Regions from separate parts of the Chengkuizengella sp. SCS-71B genome, predicted to be linked through region 3. Evidence: predicted binding sites of a transcription regulator. Region 3 holds the regulator's gene; each other region holds the start of a gene.
The links. Region 3 encodes LexA, which represses DNA repair genes until DNA is damaged. Its sites were predicted from a motif close to CGAACATATGTTCG; they were not measured.
Positions count from the first base shown of each region.

Region 1: VQL36_RS14290 (YolD-like family protein) is a predicted target of LexA. The motif match lies at 1,453-1,466, and genes of this name have one in related genera.
Region 2: VQL36_RS12475 (DNA polymerase IV) is a predicted target of LexA. The motif match lies at 4,275-4,288, and genes of this name have one in related genera.

Region 1 covers NZ_JAZHSH010000001.1:2,917,445-2,924,240, reverse strand. Annotated here, with positions in the region: gene VQL36_RS14305 (hypothetical protein) at 1-198, shown strand, start outside; gene VQL36_RS14300 (hypothetical protein) at 380-514, shown strand; gene VQL36_RS14295 (DUF1259 domain-containing protein) at 836-1,264, opposite strand; gene VQL36_RS14290 (YolD-like family protein) at 1,522-1,824, shown strand; gene VQL36_RS14285 (hypothetical protein) at 1,824-2,057, shown strand; gene VQL36_RS14280 (helix-turn-helix transcriptional regulator) at 2,088-2,465, opposite strand; gene VQL36_RS14275 (helix-turn-helix transcriptional regulator) at 2,493-3,035, opposite strand; gene VQL36_RS14270 (hypothetical protein) at 3,094-3,624, opposite strand; gene VQL36_RS14265 (excalibur calcium-binding domain-containing protein) at 3,929-4,117, opposite strand; partial or broken gene VQL36_RS14260 (hypothetical protein) at 4,100-4,471, opposite strand; gene VQL36_RS14255 (transcriptional regulator) at 4,641-4,859, opposite strand; gene VQL36_RS14250 (hypothetical protein) at 5,160-5,657, shown strand; partial or broken gene VQL36_RS14245 (IS3 family transposase) at 5,799-6,668, shown strand.
Region 2 covers NZ_JAZHSH010000001.1:2,552,510-2,559,305, forward strand. Annotated here, with positions in the region: gene VQL36_RS12455 (copper amine oxidase N-terminal domain-containing protein) at 20-1,042, opposite strand; gene VQL36_RS12460 (zinc dependent phospholipase C family protein) at 1,268-1,882, shown strand; gene VQL36_RS12465 (hypothetical protein) at 2,075-2,260, opposite strand; gene VQL36_RS12470 (YolD-like family protein) at 2,654-2,986, opposite strand; gene VQL36_RS12475 (DNA polymerase IV) at 2,983-4,227, opposite strand; gene VQL36_RS12480 (GNAT family N-acetyltransferase) at 4,422-5,054, shown strand; gene VQL36_RS12485 (acetoin utilization protein AcuC) at 5,208-6,383, shown strand; gene VQL36_RS12490 (MATE family efflux transporter) at 6,431-6,796, opposite strand, start outside.
Region 3 covers NZ_JAZHSH010000001.1:1,809,612-1,816,407, reverse strand. Annotated here, with positions in the region: gene VQL36_RS08980 (GNAT family N-acetyltransferase) at 300-836, shown strand; gene VQL36_RS08975 (winged helix-turn-helix domain-containing protein) at 1,191-2,402, opposite strand; gene VQL36_RS08970 (LysM peptidoglycan-binding domain-containing protein) at 2,477-2,854, opposite strand; gene lexA (transcriptional repressor LexA) at 3,022-3,645, shown strand; gene VQL36_RS08960 (hypothetical protein) at 3,947-4,102, shown strand; gene VQL36_RS08955 (hypothetical protein) at 4,274-4,561, opposite strand; gene VQL36_RS08950 (hypothetical protein) at 5,114-5,317, shown strand; gene VQL36_RS08945 (hypothetical protein) at 5,513-5,977, opposite strand; gene VQL36_RS08940 (hypothetical protein) at 6,293-6,757, opposite strand.

The DNA of each region.
Region 1 (6,796 bases), 1.1 Mb from region 3:
GTTGCATTAGTTCAATTAGTAAAACAACTAGGATTAGGGGCTAAGTATCAACCAGTTTTATCCTTAGTATTAGGGGTAGTAACTGGTATTGTTTATGTGGCACCTGGTGATCCAAAACAAGCTATTCTAGTAGGCATAGTAATGGGATTAGCTGCTAGTGGATTATGGAGTGGCGCTAAAAATATAGTGCAGAAATGAGTTAATGTGATAGCTCTCCTAAAGGTAGAAAGATTAAAAAATAAAATTCTGCTACTTAAAGGGGAGTATTTATTGTGTCTAAAACCATGAACCAACGAACCCGTAAAATAAAAGTGGTATATTAATAGAGAGCTAAGATAATAATGTTGGTGATATTACAATATTTTGGAGGGTATTAATAGTGAGTGAAAAATTACAGTTCTTTTCTATTATTTTTTTAGGGGGATGCATTCTTTTAAGTTCTTGGATTATTTCACAATCTTTACATTCAAATCAAGAAGAGAAGGTAGGTATAACACAAGAACAATCATTATAATATGAATTAATCCCAGCAAATGATAATAATATTATTATATTTGATAAAGAAAGTGGGGAGTTATGGCGAAAATTTATTGCTAGTAATGAAGGACCAACTGATTGGACAAAGGAAAATCCATTTGAATAGACTTTAATTAATTCAAGTAAAAAGAACCAGGTGAATTAAATAAAGGTAAGCGTAAATAACCCCCACTGGCTCATAGTGTAGCTGGTCGGGGAGTTTCTTATTTAAATAGTCCGAAACTTGAAATTGATTCAAATGTCCTAATGATTACTTTTTATTATTATTTCAATTCACTATTAATTTTAATAAAACTACTTAACACGTCATGAAATTTTGAATCTGTAGTGTTTTAAATGCTCTGGATACGGTTTCTGCAAAATCTAAAGGAGGTTGTATAGATTGAAAATGAGTATAAAGTATACGTGGGTCTTCATAAAGCCAATGGTTACTCAAAGTCCCTAATTCCATATTCTCATCTTTTAGTATTTCTTTTATAAAAGGAGTTACTTCACCTTGTAAAAGCCCTATAGCTCCTAAGTTTAATGCCTCGCCATCTTCAGTCAATGCTTCAAAGGAAAAATCGGCAGGATATAAAAGTAAAGATTGAGATCTAACACCTTGTATAGTCGTTGCAATGTCTCTGCTTAATATAACTGTACACACCCCATTTTTTATTGTAGGCTCTCCTCCAAGCACCTCAGCAAAAGCTTTGCATATTTGATTAAAATTTTGATTTGTATTCATAAAAAAAACTCCCCTTCGTTTTAATAAATTGTGCTCAAATATAGGTATTCTAGGAAAATATTAAACACCTCTCTTATTCTTTTATTTGATGGGATATTGTATGAGTTAAGATTGAACTTTGACTGGATGTTTGTATTGTAAATATTAAATTGTGCTCTTGCGTATCTCCCTGTACCTCTTATATAATAAGAACAAATGTTCTATAAGAGGTGAATAATAATGAAAGAAAATAAACTAACACCTGGATCTAATATGATGTGGGAAGCAAGCAGAATGATACTACCCGAACACAAAGAACGTATAATGATTATCAACAAGAGCTAAATAGAAAGACGAAGCCAGTACTAGCAGAGGAAGAAGTTAATGTTATATCAGAGCAGTTATCAGATTCTATGTTAAGTAACTCGGAAATTACAGTTGAATTGTTCAGAGATTTTGGTCTGAATGCATTTAAGACGGGAACAGTGACTAAATTCGATACCCAATTAAGACAAATTAAATTAGATCATGAGCATGAATATGAGTGGATCAAGTTTGGTGATATAGTGGGGGTGTCCTGATGCTTACCGACCTTGAACGAAAGGTATTACGAATTTTGTATAACTTTTCTCATTCAAAACGTAGAATGCCAACCATTCCTGAACTAGAAATCAAAACAGGTAAGGACGACCAAACAGTCCGTTCAGTATTAAATGGACTTGTTAGAGGTGGGTATATAGAATGTCCAGATGGAGATACACAAAATATAAAGATTATATATACTCGGGATTATGATTCACCGTTTAGAAGATAAAACCGCTTATTTAGGCGGTTAGTCTTTTAATCATCCCTTCATTTGACGGTTGGTTCTAAGAAAAGCCACTGCAATTCTGACTTCTTCTTTTGTTAATTCTTTTCCATCTAATGTGAGAAAAAACTTTTTAAGTATTTCATCATCTGATAATTCTAATTTTTGAAGAAACTCTTTTTCTGGTGTTTTAGAGTCATTAGATTTACCTAACAAATAATCTGAGGATACACCTAACACATCTGCAATTTTCATTAGACTGCTACTTGGTAAATACTTGTTTTTATCGCGTTCATAGTTAGAAACATTTGCTCTTGTCATTCCCAAATGCTCAGCTAGATCATCTTGAGATAATCCTCTTTTTTTTCTCAATTCTTTAATTTTTTTACCCATCGACATTTTTAAATCACTCATTGTAAAACCCCTCTTGAAAACACATTTTCATTCAATATCTAAAATTGCTTTTATAACACGATGTATTTTTTCTTTTTCTTCTCCATCGATTAAAACATCGTCATATTTGATTTGTTTGTTATCTTCTAGTATTTTCTTTATATCAGGTATGACATTTTTATCATTTCCATCATCGTCTATTAATGAACTTAAGTTTATCTCGAGGGATTCGGCGATGCGTTTTAGAGAAACAACACTTGGGTTATATCGATCGCGTTCAATATCAGCTAAATAAGACCTTGACATATTGGACATGTTTGCAAGCTCATTTTGTGTAATTTTTTTAGCTTTTCGTACTCTTTTGATATTTTTTCCTACTGACATCTGTTCTGTTCGTGAACTTTTAAAAAAATGTGAAACTGGTACATTGAACATATCTGCTAAAATTGTGATTTTATCCAAAAGCGGTCTATTCTCATCTCGTTCCCATGCTGAAACTGCTGTAGGAGCGACATTTAATTTTTTAGCTAATTCAACTTGAGTCATTTTATGTCCTTTTCTTAATTCTTTAATTATTCCTCCAACTTTCATCTTCTGCCCTCCTGAAATCTTTTGGATAAGACGTGTCCAAATAGTTTCCTCTTAATATTTATTGTTCATTATGCTTTAAAGCTGTTCGCAAAAAAGCTACAGCAAGTTTAATATCTTTTTCTCTCAAGGATTTACCATCTAACTTTAAATTGTATTTTTTAAATAAGAATTCATCTGAGACATCAATTTCTTTTTTTTCAGATATTGAATCATCTAGTTCACGAGGTACAAGATTGGAGAATTTATTAATTAGCTCTTGAGTTTCCTTATCAAAATTCTGGGTTTTTAATAAAATCCTCTTTAAGAGTTTTTCATAAAAAATAGTTTTATCTAAAACTTCTTTTACTTCAATAGGTGCTCTTTCGTGATAACCCGCCATAACAAGTTTATTGGGATCACACCTTGTTATTTCTGCAATGGCTCTATTAATTTCATCAGATGCAGGGTATTTTGTTTTCCCATTTTTAAGCATTGATATATAAGAACGATCAATTTTTATATTTTTTTCATCATGCAATCGTCTTGTAATCTCTGCCCAGCTTAAACCACTTTTTTTAATATACTTATTGAATAATTCTGAATAATTCATTTGGTAAACCAACCCTTTAAACAATGTTTTTATTATTAAAAATACCATGGTGTTAAATTTTTGGTCAACTCCTTTTTAAAAAGTGAATAAATGTTCATTGATATAAGATGTAAAAAAAGAGTTATTATTGATACAAGAAAAGAACAAATAAAAAAACCACTGAATTTTAAATCAGTGGTTCGGTCTCATTCCTAATGAGACCATTAGCCCATAAACTAATCTATTTAATGCAAAGAAAAGGTAACTCTATTATATCAACCTTCTAATATTTTACAATAAGAGATATAAAACATTTTAAAAAGCATCACTCACAAGCTACTCCATCACCATCTCGATCTAGTTTTGTACTATATCCTAAATCACCTGCATGTAAAGGTGTAACTCCTGCTTCTCTTGCTAGTGTACAGTTAGCATAAGGTATATCAATTGTGGATTCTTCATTGTTAGCAACTTGAACACTGCCAAGTTCTTTTTCTTCAATTACAAATAACACCCTAGTTCCATCTCTATAGTCTTCTAATTGATTACTAACCCAAGATCCTGCCCCTCTGTTATCTGAAGGATCAACGTAAGCTACACTTGCACCTTTTCCACCTTCAGCACACATTGCCATTGGAAATTCATCTCTATCAAATCCATCTTTAGTGGGGATTCCTGCAAGTGATTCACCTCTATTTTCATCTGCTCCATCACGATCTATGGTACATACAGCAGACTGACCGTTTAAAATGGCTGATTCAATATGTGTTGCCGTTTCGGGGTATCTATCAGCAGGAAAAACCAAAATTTCATCATATGTAGCATTAGAAGTAACTATTTCACTAGATTGCGAACAACCTAATAACATTAATAAAAGTATAAGTACATAAGTAACTCTCAAGATATTTCCTCCTAGAAGTTAGTAAAACTATTGTATTGATTATAACAAAAAACCATCGACATTAAGTCAGTGGTTAACCCATAAACATACATTAGTTAAAATGTAGTTCTACTCCATTATATCAAGTTTTTACAACTCACCAAAAATCCGATTCCTCCACTTCCTCTCCTTTTTTTCTCAATCCCGATACTATTCTATGTTTTGTACTTCGATTTGGTTTATAGCTATCATTTCCAGTCAATCTACTTGTTGTATTTTTGTCTATTCCACAATTATCACTTATCCATTTTTGTGAGATTTTCTTCTTATCGATATATTTCCCTAATTTTGTTCTTGGTTTACCTAATCCAAACATTTAATCCCTCCTTAAATGCAGGATTGACAGTAGGATCAACTATTATACATTTCTATTGAATAAATGTGGAATAGTGTACAATCTGTGGCACATACACTTCTAACAAATATCTAAGGAGGTTTTAAAAATGAAAAATGAACTTATAGTAGAGGTTGATTTTAGACTGTATATCCACATTATTAATACAGGTTATATTAGGTTAATAAATATGTTTAAAGGATTTTAATATCATGGATATAATTACCAGTTTTAACTATTAAATAATAGTATATTATATATTTATAAAGGGGAGGGGACGCGTTGAAGAAAATAATACTTATTGTGTTTTTATTGATTATAACTAATAGTGTTACTTACATGGTATCTAACAAAGTTTCAGTGGAAGAAGATTTTTTAGAATACCATGAAAAAATGATGTTGATTCAGGCAAATGAAGAAGTTGAATTAATGTCTTTGTTTGAAAGTGTAACGGGAGAGAATTATCAAAATGATACTATATTATATGAAACATTAACTCAAGAAATTATTCCTAGATATACTTTATATAAACAAATCTATAATAGTATGCATAATGATCATTTTGAAACACAGGAAGTAAAGGAATTACTTTTTGATTATGGGTTTGTATTACAGCGCCGACTGGGTGCATTTCAATTGTTACAAGCATCCATTGAAAAACAAAATGATAAAAAACTGAAAAATCAAGCATTTGAAAATTTAGAAGTAGCTAATGAATTTTTGGAAGAATTTAATGAGCTATATAATAAACTGTTCCGTAGATATGCTTTTCCAGGATGAAATAAAAGGCTCTATCAACTTAAACCTACAAACTAGATAAAATGTACCCTGTAGTGTAGACACTCAAAAAAAGTCTAGCTATAGGGTATTTTTTGTATAATTAATAATATAACGAGAGAATTAGTTTGGAGTGGAGAAATTATGAGTAAAAAAACTTTTATAAAGAAAGAGATAGAGCAACTGAGAAACAATAAATACGTTAAATCTGTTAGTTCAAAAGGAATCACTTATACAGATGAATTTAAGCATATTTTTATTGTAGAAAAAGAGAAAGGGAAATTTGCTAGAGAAATATTTGAACAATGCGGTTTTGATGTAGAAGTTTTGGGAACGGAAAGAGTTAGATCGGCAAGTAAAAGATGTCAGAAAGCTTACAAGAAGAACGGGACAATCGGTTTACGTGACACTAGGGCAGGGAACTCAGGGCGCCCATTGGAAAGAGAACTTACTCTAGAGGAGAAAAATGCTCGTTTAGAAGCACAAATTAACTTACTAAAAGCAGAAAACGAACTGTTAAAAAAGATTCGTTTTGTCGAAAGGGGGATGAGAAAATAGAGCTTTCCCCCAGCCAAAAGTATGTCCTTCGACGTTAAAGATGGTTCAACTAACGAAATACTAGCTTACCACCTGTCAGATCGCATGACCTTAGACATCGCAACAGATACGCTTCTCAAATTAAAGAATAATAGAAAAGTAAGATTGGTTCCGTCTGCCTTTATTCATTCTGATCAAGGTGTCCATTACACTAGTCCGAAGTTTCAAAAAATGGTTGAAAAATTTGGGTTAGACCAATCCATGTCCAGGAGGGGGAACTGTTGGGATAATGCCCCTCAAGAATCCTTCTTTGGTCACTTTAAGGATGAAGTATATATCAAGTCATGTGAAACACTCGAAGAACTCCAAAAAGAAATCAAAAGCTATATGACTTACTATAACAACTATAGATATCAATGGAATCTAAAAAAAATGACCCCTGTTCAATACAGAGATCATCTTCTTAAAACTGCATAGGCTTTTTTTATATGTCCTTTACAAAGGGTACACTTTAAGAGTTTGTGGGTTTTTTTATATTAAAATAGTTAAAGCCACCGACTATTAAGTCAGTGGTTAGCCCATAAACATACATTAGTTTATATGTA
Region 2 (6,796 bases), 740 kb from region 3:
CTCCTTACTGTATTATCTATTATTCCACTAATATTATCTCAGCAGTACCTATTGGAGGCAAACTTTTTGTCACTCTAGGTCCATAAAAAGCATAGATTTTCGCTCCTTTTTTTATTTCATCTTTAGATAACTCGGTTTGATCCTTTGCATTTATAAATTTAGTTTGATCTAAAATGTTTAATTTAATTTCATCATAACCATTAAATCCCATTTTTTCACCCTTAACAATGATTTGATTAAACCCATCTGACATCATATCAACTACTGTCCCATATGTACCACCATACTGCTCTGCAGGCACTTCCCCTTTTACAGTTATCTTCTGTGCATTTGTCATTGGTGGGATGCTCATTGTCATGACTAAATCATGTTCTACGGCAATTTTCATTCCAACAGAAAAGTCATTTACTGTTAACTCTTGATTGTTTTCTGAATTGATTTCTGTCTGTTCTGAAATGTTTAAGATTACACCATTTGTAAAACCGTTAATTTCCACTAATGTTGTCTTTTCATTAACAGTAATATCAGTAATAATTCCCTCTTTTTTGACTAAATCCTGTTCTTCTACCTCCAGAGCATCTCTAATCTGAATGGCTCCTGCATCGGATATATTTAAAATAGCATGAAGTTTTTCAATTACGTAGTCTGTGTGCACATAAACTGTTCCTTCAGATATGTTTGAATTGTTATTTTCTTGATCAACATTTAACTCTATATGGTTGCTACCCTTAGTTAATACAACTTTTTTATTAACTCCATCCCATTTAACGTGATACCCTAATGCAATCGCTACTTTTCTCAATGGAACCATAATTGAATTTTGATCATTAAGGTACGGAACTTTATCACCCGTTAACATGGTACCATTCACTTCAAGAGAATAATGTCTTTTTTCCTGTAAATTTGCCTTTATTAATTCTTTGTTATTCGTCGTGTGAATTAGCTTCAAATTCTCATTGTTAGCATATGTATAATTCCCACTTGCTCCTGTTATCAAAGTACTGCCTATTACAGCCAAACTCAACAATTTAGTAAATTTCATGATATTCTCCTTTAGTTTTTATAGCTTTAAAAAAATAAGCTTACTTTCAAAACGATCCAAGTGCTAAAAAGGTTGCACTTATATTGAAAAAGATGGTATCTTCAAATCAGGTGGAGTAGAGTCTCCATCTGATTTCTCGATGTTTAAGCTTTGGTTAAACGAGTTCACTCACTACGAATTAAACTAAATAATATTATGAAGTAGGTGATTGATATACCTTGGCCAATGATACACTTTACAATAGCTTACAAATATTATAATGGTCGTCCTGAGCCTTCCTTTCTTCTTGGTAGTGTTGCTCCAGACGCAGTTTTGGTTAGAAAAAAAGATACTGAGGGGAAAATTAAATCTCATTTAGGCAGGAGTTTGGAAACAGACGATTATTTAAACTTCATGAAATCAAACTACATTACGAACATAAAAGACAGAAACTATTTTAATTTTCTTTTAGGTTATATCGCTCATGTATTTGTTGACTTAAAATGGGCAGACCTTAAACATCAAATATCCTATCATGATCGTTCACTTAAAGAACAAATTTGGCAGGAAGAAAACCAAATGGATTTCCATCTATATCAAAATGTTGATTGGAGAGAAGAATTAGTTGAAGCTATCAAAGTATCTCCAATTTATGAATTAGATCAAATGTATACACTAAACGAACTTGATGAATGGAGATGCAAAATATTCGCATGGTTGGATGATTCAAATAATGAACCGAAAATTGAAAATGAATACATAACTATCGATAGAGTAGAAAGCTTTATTAAACAAGTAACAAAAGAGCTTAGTGAATTGATTGAAGAATTAGAGCGCTTCTCTATTAGAGAAAAGCGCTAGATATTCCTCAATAACAGACTAATATATACTCATTTATCTTTTTAATTTTATCATTAAACCTAACTTACTAGTTTCTTATGCTCATTTTTTTATCCAAAATATTTTTGCGTACAGACGCCCATCTCTATAGATGGTATCTTCAAATCAGGTGGAGTAGAGTCTCCATCTGATTTCTCGATGTTTAAGCTTTGCTTAAACGAGTTCACTTTGAATTACCAATACCCTATTTAACAACTCGTCCACTTCAGTAGACATTAGCAGACAATCCATATAATACTCTTTATAGTTATCTTGTAACCTATTCAATTCTTTTCGTAACTCTTCTAACTTCTGAAGTTCCTTTTCCATTTCCAACTTAATTTCATTTACCTTTTCCATTAGATTCGCATCCTTTCGATTTAGCCTTGGGGGAAGATCTCCCAAGGAAATGAAACCTAAACCAGTTTCTTTGAATACACTTCATTTCTGCTGAAACGATTTCAAAAACAGTAAAGTTCATCAGATAATATACGAACAACTGAGATGGATTTGCTCCTAAAACCCTTTCCCCTCTCCATTGACGAATTTGCAGATGTTATAGTTTCAATATTATTGTTTTTCAGTTTCTATAAATAAAAAAAGATCGCATCCGACTTTGCCTTCTTGGCAAGGTGGTTTGCGATCTTTTTTACGTTCTGGCAGATGGCTGTCAAATGATCCAGCTTAAAATAAGTCCTATAAAAAAGAGAGCTAAAGCTACTAACTAAGTGTCAGCAGCTAAATGGGAAAAGTTCATTTTACATCCACGATGGTATCAAACTGAATCCATTCATAATCATCATTATAAAATAGTTTAATGCGCCTTAATGTCGAATCCATCTTGCTGACTATTCCTGTTACAAATTGATTTTTCCCTCTTTCATTAAATAGCTCGATTGTAACCTCTGCACCATCTAACATTGAATCGGACAAACGTTGTGATATCAATCCAACTTCTTCCTCAACAAGCTGTGGTTTCTTTTTCTTCTTTTGCTGTTCGTTGTATAAATTAATACGCTCTTTATGCTCTGGAAGCATCATACGGCTAGATTCCCACAAGCCATTTCCCTCTAATTTTTTACTCACTTATAATGTCCTCCAATCTTAGCTGCTCTGTCTTTGGCTTGCCCCGATCCAGTCACAGAAGCTGCGCGCATAATAATCGCATCTCCATACTTATTCTTTAACCCATCTGTCGCCTTTTCCAACGAACGATCTTTTTCAAATGGATCAAACCAACTCAATTGATATTCCTGATCACTCACCAACTGTGTTAAAGAAACCCCGAGACTGCGTATAGGTGAACCATCCCAATGTGTATAAAATAACAGGCGGACAGTTTCATATACTTCATTGGTTACATTCGTTGGAGCTGCTATCTTTTTCTGTCTATGAAACCCAGTCGGACGATCAAAATCAGCTCCTCTGCATCCTACAGAAATAACAAAACCCATATAACCTTTCGTACGACACCTGCGACAAACCAATTCTGTTAATTCTAATAGTATAACCTCAAGTTCTGTTTTGCTCCAATAATCTCTGGGTAATGTCATTTGGTGCCCAATCCCTTTTTGCTTTTCGTGCGTTTGACGCGTTACTGGTGAATCATCCATTCCCTTGGAAATTTTCCAAAGCAACTCTCCGTTCACTCCCCATTTTTCGCGAAGTTTATAAAGGGGTGTATTGGCTAAATCTCCTATCGTATGAACCCCCAAACGTAATAAATGTGTATTCATTCGGGAGCCTACTAAAAACAGTTTGTGTATGGGCAAGGGCCAAAGTACAGCATGCAAATCTTTTTTAGGAAGACAAAAAATTCCTTTTTTATTTTTCTTAGCAAAGTTGTCACACGCCATTTTTGCAACTACTTTACAGTAGCTGACCCCTATTCTTGTATATACGCCAGTAGCATCCATAATTTTCTCCTGAATTTGTTCGGCAATTTGCTCTGGTTTTCCAAATAGATGCTGCGTATTTGTAATATCTAGAAACTGTTCATCAATAGAATAGGGTTCCACTAAATCAGTGAAGGTCTGCAAAAGTTGAGTAATTTGCAAAGAAACGTCGATATATAATTGCATTTGAGGCTTTAAAATAATTAAATCGGGACACTTTCCCAATGCTTCTCCCAACCGTTCTGCTGTCACTACCCCATTTTTCTTAGCTAATGGACAAGCTGCTAGGACAATACCTGATCGCCGTTCAGGATCTCCGGCGACTACAACAGGTTTATTTTTATATTGTGGATGTGCTGCCTTTTCAACCGAAGCATAAAACGATTGACAGTCAACCAGCATAATTATACGCTCTTTTTTATTCATTTCCATCACCCTAAACAGAATATATGTTCTTATGGTTATCGTATTCAATATAACGAACATATATTCCTAATTCAAGCGGTTATTTTTTACAATAAACGATTGTATATAATTGTTTACATTCTCTTGTTAAATTTAATTCCTATTTGTATAAAATAACTGTAAAATGATAGTAAGGATCATTTTTTGAAAGGGGAATCAGTATGGAACATATAAAAATCCCTCATCAACAAAAATTAAAATTTAAAGATAAAACAATTTACATAGAAGGTCCAATTTCTTCAGCCGAATTAAAAGCGTTAACCATGCATGAACGTTTAGTTGCCTTTCGTGAACCGGAAGAACAACAAAAAGCACTAATTGAAATTACCTCCTTACCAGAAGGTAGAATCATCATTGCTCGGGACGAAAATACCATCGTAGGTTACGTAACCTTCCACTATGCTGATGAATTGGAAAGGTGGTCAAAAGGAAATATGGAGGATTTAATAGAACTAGGTGCTATAGAAGTCGCTTTCCCCTATCGATCTTTCGGTTTAGGAAAAAAGATGATTCAACATGCTTTTTTTGAAAATCAAATGGAAAACTATATTGTATTTACGACCGAGTATTACTGGCACTGGGATTTAAAAGGCAGCGGTTTAAGTGTTTGGAAATATCGAAAAATGATGGAGAGATTGATGGAATCCGCTGGGATGACATGGTACGCAACAGACGATCCTGAAATTTGTTCACATCCCGCAAACTGTTTAATGGTGCGCATCGGAAAAAACGTGCCGATAAGTTCAGAGGAGAAATTTGATCAAGTCCGTTTCCAACGCCGTTTCATGTACTAGCCAACCCCAAAAAGTGAAGTAATGCATTGTAGCTTAATCCGAATACTTTTCGGGGACCCCATAAACCTAAAACCACAAAAGTGAGACAAAGCTTTGTAAGGTTAGAAATTTCGTAGAAGAAAAATCAAAAGAAGCTAAAAAGGAGCAAGTAAAGTGAGTATAAGTTCAGCCTTTATTTATCATCCTCAAACGTTAAACTATAAATTTAATGAACATCACCCCTTTAATCAAAAGCGTCTAACTTTAACGATGGATCTACTAAAGAAATCCGGCGCTTTAAATGAAGATAATATAATCACGCCAAGTCCAGCTTCAGATGAATCTATTCATGCTGTACATCAAACTGAATTTATACAAACCGTCAAAGAATTAAGCTCACCTTCCCCATCAAAAAAAGCATTGTCTCAAGCTGAAAAGTTTGGACTTGATAAAGGTGACACACCTCATTTTGAAAACATGCATGAAATTACCTCTATTGTAGCTGGAGGGTCAATAGAAGCAAGTAAACAAGTCATGTCAGGACAATATTCACACGCTCTTCACTTAGGAGGAGGATTACATCACGCAATGCCAGACCGATCTGCTGGTTTTTGTGTATACAATGATGCCGCAATTGCCATTCAATACATCCGTAAAAATTATGGCGCAAAGGTATTGTTTGTTGATACAGATGTTCATCATGGAGATGGAGTTCAATGGTCTTTTTATGCGGATCCAGAAGTTTATACTTTCTCAATTCATGAAACAGGGAAATACTTATTCCCAGGTACAGGGTATGTAACCGAACGAGGTGAAGATAGTGGTTTTGGATATAATTTAAACCTTCCTATGCAACCGTATACAGAGGATGAATCGTGGCTGAAATGTTTCAGTGAAACATTGGAAAGAATTGTGAAAAACTTCAAACCTGATGTCATTGTCAGCTTACATGGTTGTGATGCCCACGTATATGATCCTCTTTCACACATACATTGCAGCATGGATATTTATCTCAAAATGCCTCAAATCATTCATAACATTGCTCATGAATACTGCAATGGAAAATGGATTGCACTTGGTGGAGGAGGATACGATATTTATCGTGTTGTACCAAGGGCATGGAGTCTGCTGTGGATGGTGATGTCAGATCACCCAATAATTCATTCTCTTATAGAAAAACCAAACCTCACACTGCCTGAAGAGTGGATACAACAGTGGAAAAAACAAAGTCCAAAAACACTTCCAAATACTTGGTTAGATAAAAGAGACGAATGGGACCCAATGCCTAGACGTGTGGAAATTACAAAACAGAATGAAAAAACAAAAGAAATGGCATTAACATATTGTTGAAGAAGAAATCCCGACATGTAACAAAACATAGAGCGGGATTTCTTAGGTCAATCCAAATTAGTTATATTTTTAAATTTTAATTTTTTCAAATAAAGTTGTGTTAGCAAATACGAGATGAATAAAAATAATCCGTTAACGATAGCAATAGATATAAAAACTCCATATAACCCCAAATCATATTGATAAACCATTACATAAGCCAATGGAACAGTCAGAAGTATGACAATGACAAAGTTTAATAAAGCTCCTAACAAAGGTTTACCTGTTGACTGGAAAATAGATATGGAAATAAGCGATACCATTGCGCCAAGAAAAGTTAAAGAAAGCATTCTAACTTGGGTTACACTGTTATCCACCACTTCTGGTACAGATGAAAACAAAGAAAATAAAGGATAAGCGACTAAGTTATATAT
Region 3 (6,796 bases):
AACATATGTGAATTCATCATAAAAATCCAATTTCTAGGGATTCATTCACCCAGATGTTGGACTTGATCAATTCAATTGTTTCTAATAAGGTGTATCGTTTAATATACTCAAATATAAGATGTTGCAGCATAGTTGAAAATTGTTAATAAGTTAATGTTGTTTAATCGAAAGTGAGAGTGTTAAAATGGCTTTTAAAGAAGAAGAAAAAGAAGTTCTGAGTATACAGACAACAATACCCTAAAACTATAAAATTTAATAAAAAATCAGATTTCTACTTTAAGTATTGGAGGAATGCTAACATGAATACTCATTTCATCAAATTAACTGAACCTAATAAAAACCTTGTAGATGTGTTTAATCGCTGGGCAAACGATCCTACTTTAATCCCGTTGACTCGTCCTAACCAAATCAAGTCAGAATTAGAATATCAGCAAACAATTACTAAAGAAAACTTATTTCAACGATTAGAACATGAACAGATCTACCTAATATATCTGGATGATCAGTTAATCGGCGAAATGAACTACATGGTCGATCCGAGACATCTGTACAAAAAAGAGCCAGGAACTGCCTGGATAGGGATTACGATTGGTGAGCCCGAAGGCCGTGGTAAAGGAATTGGATATGTGGCGATAAAATATTTAGAGGATCAAATTATGAAAAAAGGTCTTAAACGTATTGAATTAGGAGTATTTGAATTTAATGAACAGGCACTGAAACTGTATCAGAAACTGGATTACAAGGAAATTGGGCATGTTAATAATTTCACCTATTGGCAAGGTAAAATGTGGAATGATATCCGCATGGAGAAGTATTTAAGAGTCAACCCAAACTAAATTCACCAGAATTCTTTAGAGCACTTTTTCCAAACTAAAACTAAAGTAATTTGGTATTCAGCAAAATGTCAAGCAGAAAAATCTGGCTGAACTAATATTACGATATGGCGCAATTGCTGAACATACAGGCAAAAAATGATCAAACTTTATAAAAATTGTTCTGGAATAATATATTATGAATCTGTTTTAATCTTTTTAAAAACAGATTCTTTTAAATACGTAAAACCAACGCTATTTGACATATTTTTGATCAAATTTAAGAATAACCTACACCTATACAGCGTCCCTAAGTGTGGGCGGTGTAAAAAATAATCTTTTAATCATCATAGACACTTGAATATTCTATAAGTATAATTATTTTTCATCAACTAACCATCCTAAATTTTTTTCTTCAATTAAATTAGAATCTGCAAGTATTTGTTCTACACCCAAATAACGTATAAATCTCTCAAAACACGTCTTTAAATCAGACTTTAATTGTTCTGAAACCTTAAACCCAGATTCCCACCACCAATTTTTAATCATTAAAACTTTATTCTTTTTATCTTTAACTGGTTCAAACCTTGCTATAAAGCGATCATTATGTAAAATTGGCAGAACATAATAACCATATCTTCGTTCCTCTATAGGTTTATAGACTTCCCAAATATATTCGAAATCAAAAAGTTCCTTAATTAACTTTCGATCCCATATCAGATTATCTAGTGGCGCGATAATTGAAGCATGATTTTGACCATCATGTTTTGTTAAAAAGCTTTCGTCTGATTTTTTCATGTAAAATTTATTGGATATTCCCTGTATTGTTACTTCAATTAATTTCCCAGCTTCAATTAATCGTTGTATGGACTTTTTACGATCAGAGCTCTTAATTTCTCTAATCCCTAACCATGCATCCCCTGATCTATCCCACAACAGACCAATCGCTCCTATACGTCTTAGTACATACCAGTCTACATATTGCTCAAACGTTTTATTCGGGTCTTTCTTTATTAACAGTTTTTTCGGCAGATTTCGATCTGTAACATCGTATATTTTACGTGTTCTATCCTTATCATAAATAATTAAATCTCCTGCAAAATATAAACTTTCTAAGGCAGCTCTTGATAATCGAGTAGGTGCCCACGACCAATCAACAATTTGATTATATGATAAATCTTTCGAAGATAATGGTCCCTTTTCTTTAACTAGGCTTAACACATCCTGACTAATTGCTTGCACTTCATTTATCCTCTTTAATTGTTCTCTCTTCTTAGCTCTGAATCTTGAAAAATAAGGCCAGTCCTCCGTAAGATAAATGGACATGTTTTTATCCCATCCATCTAATAATACCCTTTCCTTGTATAACAACTCATGAAGCATACTAGTACTATAATTACGAATTCTTGATTGCAACACTAATTCTTGGTTAAAACCCACCACATTCAGTGGATCAAATTGTATGCAACCGACTCGTTGAATTAAATCGATGATTCCTTGTTTGCCCAGAAATTGATTTGAAGGTCTCAACCCTTGATATGAAATCAGAAAATGGCGTGCTTTTGCTTTTGATAATGATATTTTGTCCACAGTGAACTCCTTTTTAGATCATAATCTACTATACTAGCTATTATTGACACAATACTTCATGTCAAGTACGCCATCTATAATTCTCCAGTAGGAATCAATAAAGCTTGTCCTATAATAATATTACTATTTTCTAGATGATTTTTATTTTTAATTTTAGAAATAAAATATCGGATGTCCATCTCTCTAGGTACATAACACTTAGCAATACTCCATAGTGTATCTCCAGGTTTTACATAAATTTGTATGAATTGTTCTTCTTGCTGTTGAACCGTTTCCGTATTCTCGGATGCAAAAACATTCAAGATGGCTCCAAACATCAAACCAATTGTTACAATAACAGTTGTTATTAAAATAAAAAATACTTTTTTTCTTAATATAATTGATTTATTTTGAGCTCTTAACTGCACTGCTTTTTTTGTATCTATGGCATTACTCGTATAAATTAAATGCACATTAACTACCTCCCAAACATTTGTTCTAAACAAAGATTATCACGAACATTTGTTTGTGTCAATACTTTTTTCGAACTTATGTTTGTGCGAAATAACGTTCTGTGTTATAATACCAGCATAATACATAGATCGTTTAGTAAGGTGAAATAAATGGGGAGGGAATTAGATTGAACAAGTTATCTACCAGGCAACAATCCATATTGGAATTTATTAAAGAAGAGGTGCAAAAAAAAGGCTACCCTCCATCCGTTCGTGAAATAGGAGAAGCAGTAGGTTTAGCATCAAGTTCCACAGTACATGGCCATCTGGAAAGATTAGAAAAAAAGGGGTTTATTCGTAGAGACCCTACAAAACCACGTGCAATCGAAATATTAGATGAGGAAAGTCCTACTCCTACTATCGCTACCTCATCCATAGCACAAGTACCTTTAATAGGAAAAGTTACAGCTGGTCTTCCAATTCTTGCTACAGAAAATATAGAGGAGTACTTTCCACTTCCAAATCATTATGTTGGGGACTACAATGTTTTCATGCTTCAGATTGTTGGAGAAAGCATGATTGAGGCTGGAATTCACGATGGAGATTACGTCATCGTAAGACAACAGCAATCCGCAAATAATGGTGAAATTGTAGTAGCCATGACTGAAGATAATGAAGCAACTGTCAAGAGATTTTTTAAAGAATCAAATCACTTTAGACTACAGCCTGAAAATTCAACCATGAAGCCGATTATACTCAATGAAGTCAGTATATTAGGTAAAGTAGTGGGGTTGTTTAGAGACATTAGTTAATAAGAAACTGACCTACTTGTAATCTAAAATTTTTCAGAACGCACAAAAATAATGAAACTTCTTCCAATAACGGAGGAAGTTTTTTTATCGCTTTGAATAGATCATCATTTTTAAATCAAAATTTAATAAAGGCGTTCACACATTTTAACTAATATTGGTAAAAAAGTATAATCAAATTTAATTTTGCTTCATACATTATTAAAGTGCAAAAATTTTACATTTTATTTACAGAAAAAAAATATTTTTGCGCTATGGTTTAATTATCAAATAGAAAAATAATAAAACATGTAGGAGTGAGACAATGGATTTATTTGGGTATGGGGATTATAAATTTTCTAACATTAAAGAGAAAACTAGACATCGTTTATACGAAGAATTTGAAAAGTTAGAAAGTAAGAAATCATTATCTCCAAAAGAAACAGATTTATTTAATAGCAATTATAAGAAATATCGTTAATTTTAGCAGTCACCGAATTTAACCTATTAATAAGACCATCATATCCCATCAGGAGAAAACCTTGGCAAATGCTGAGGTTTTCTTCTTTTCATTACAAAAAAACACTGGAGTCGGTGCAGAACAACTTATCTCATTCCTACTTTTTTGTACTCTGAGTATACGTTAAAATATTCAATAAATAATTGTTATATCCACAACTTGCCACGAAGCTAAATTTTGAATTCTTATAAAAAAATCTCCATCAAATCTTCGCCTATAATTAAAATCAAAATATTTTTCTCCAGTAGTAAGTATTTCTTGAACTTTTTCACTGCCGTCCCATAATTGTAAACGAACAAATGGTTTAGATGTAATATAAACTCTATTAATTGAATCAATAAGAGGAACATCGTAATACGCACGTTGGTTTAAACTGGGACTATAAGAAACTCCTTCTGCCATTACTAACTTTTTTAACATGCCATAAATCCTCCTAAAAAAATGTAATATTAATTTACTTGTTATCATAGTAATATATTTTTTAAATTTCATAATTTTTCAATATAACCAATTTAACCCCAATAATCACATTAAAAGATAGTTATACTCGTATTTCTAAGTGTAAATATACAAATATGTATATTTACTTTTTTTAGTCCCACTACAAAACTAATTTAATGACTTGTTATGGAACATAGAATATATAGACTGCCAAAGCTGTGGGAGTCTTAACTTGCTGCATCTGTTGGAAGCAGTTTGTTTTGTAGCAGCTGGTGGGTGTTGATGTAGGTATTATAACCATTATCAACACTCAATGATTATAAAATCCGCATTTGTCTGTGTCAACATGTTATATGATTTTATATGATGAAATAAGTAATAAATGATGATGTAAGTAATACTTCAACAATCGCATACATTATGACGTACTTTATTCACAAAGGACAATATTATTATTTACTAAATCACACGCTTATTTTCATCATCCATTAGTTTATATGTAATTAAAAAATTATAATAAGGAGGAAAAATATGAGTGAACGTAAGATTGATAGAATCGCTTATATACAAGCTTTAGGAGATGATGTAAAGATTGTAACAGGAGACAAGTTTATATGTGTTCCCAAAAATACTATAATGGCACATCCCTTCAATACAAACTGGCATGTTGAAGGAGATGCAGTATTGTATACTGTTCACGGTCCTATCCATCTAAGAGGAGAAGTAGATAACTAGTAACCTTAAAATACTCCCCTTCAAGAAAAACAGAATTTTTTTTAAACCTGTCTACCTTTAGGGGAGCATAAAATCTAATTTAATACCAGGTGCAAAACATCTCTGAATATTTCAATATAGGGGTAGAACAACATCTCCATCAAGCTCAGGAAAAGAAATTCCCTAGAATGAAAAAATGTAAATTTTGTTAAAGAATTAAAGAGAAGTAAATCGTTGTCTAGTTACTTTTCCCCAGTAAGAATCTACATAAACATCTTCATCAAATTCCCAAGAAGAAAATTCTCCAATTACCTTCCTCCAAAATGTAGTTGCATATTCTGCACCCTCTATTTGTTTAACTTGCCATTTACCCTTAAAAATAGAAAATAAATGATGTGCAAACTTTCTTCCAAGGTCTTTTTTTCGACAAGAAGGAATCACATAAAATTCGCACACTTCAAAAAAATCTTCTATTGATTTTCTAACTGCGGCTAAGCCAATTGGGATCTCTTTTTCATAAAGTAAAAATCCTTCTATATTATCTCCTAAAGTTGTATCCAGTTTAAACACTCCATCAGAATCAGGTAACTTTTCAGTAAGAGCAGAGAATTCACCTTCATAACTTTGACATAAATTAAGATATATATGCTTATTACTAGAATCTACTGAAACAATATTCATATTAAAATCATCTCCTAGTTGAATCAACTAATTCCTTGCTTCTTTACTTATATAATTTTGCTTAACTTCGCTTTTCTATTTTAAAAGAATAATGGTTTTCTGGTTTATTTTCATATTTAGATCCATACTTAAGACTAATAAAAAAAGAAAATCAGTATGTTAAGTCATTATTTCGATTCTTATTTAGAGTACTCCAGCGAGTTCAAAAGTGCAATGATTACCAATAAGATAAATAGTATGGCAACAACAAAAAAAGCGCCATATTAGCACCCTTCTTGTTAAAGTTTAAATAAAATTTTATTTTTCAACTGTAATCTATAATGTAAATACAGAAGCTTTTAGACTTCTAGAGCCTACAAAGATAGCAATACTTGCTCCACCAATCACATTTGTACAAGCTAGCTCATACGTGTTGGTTCCAAAACTTGGGTTATTATCCACTATAGGAAATCTTGGGAGATTTGTATTTTTTAAAAGATCATCCGGTTCTGCATAATCGATTTCGTCATTGATCGTTGCAATCACATCTCCATTGCGTAGGAGATCATATGTTACTTCAAAAGTTGAAAGCGTATTGAACCCAAAATCATCTACAGCAATTTGAATCATAGAATCCAATAATATTTGTGTTTTCTGTGGTTGTTTAACACATACATCGACGGTAAGAACAACTAAAGAGGTACCATCATCAGGAAGTCGTATCACCTCTGGATGGATAAAACCATATGGATCTAATTCAAACTCCTGAACAACGACAAAGGGATCATTATTTAACCCCATCAGAATCCCTCCCTGTTTATTTTCCCTCAGCCTATTTTA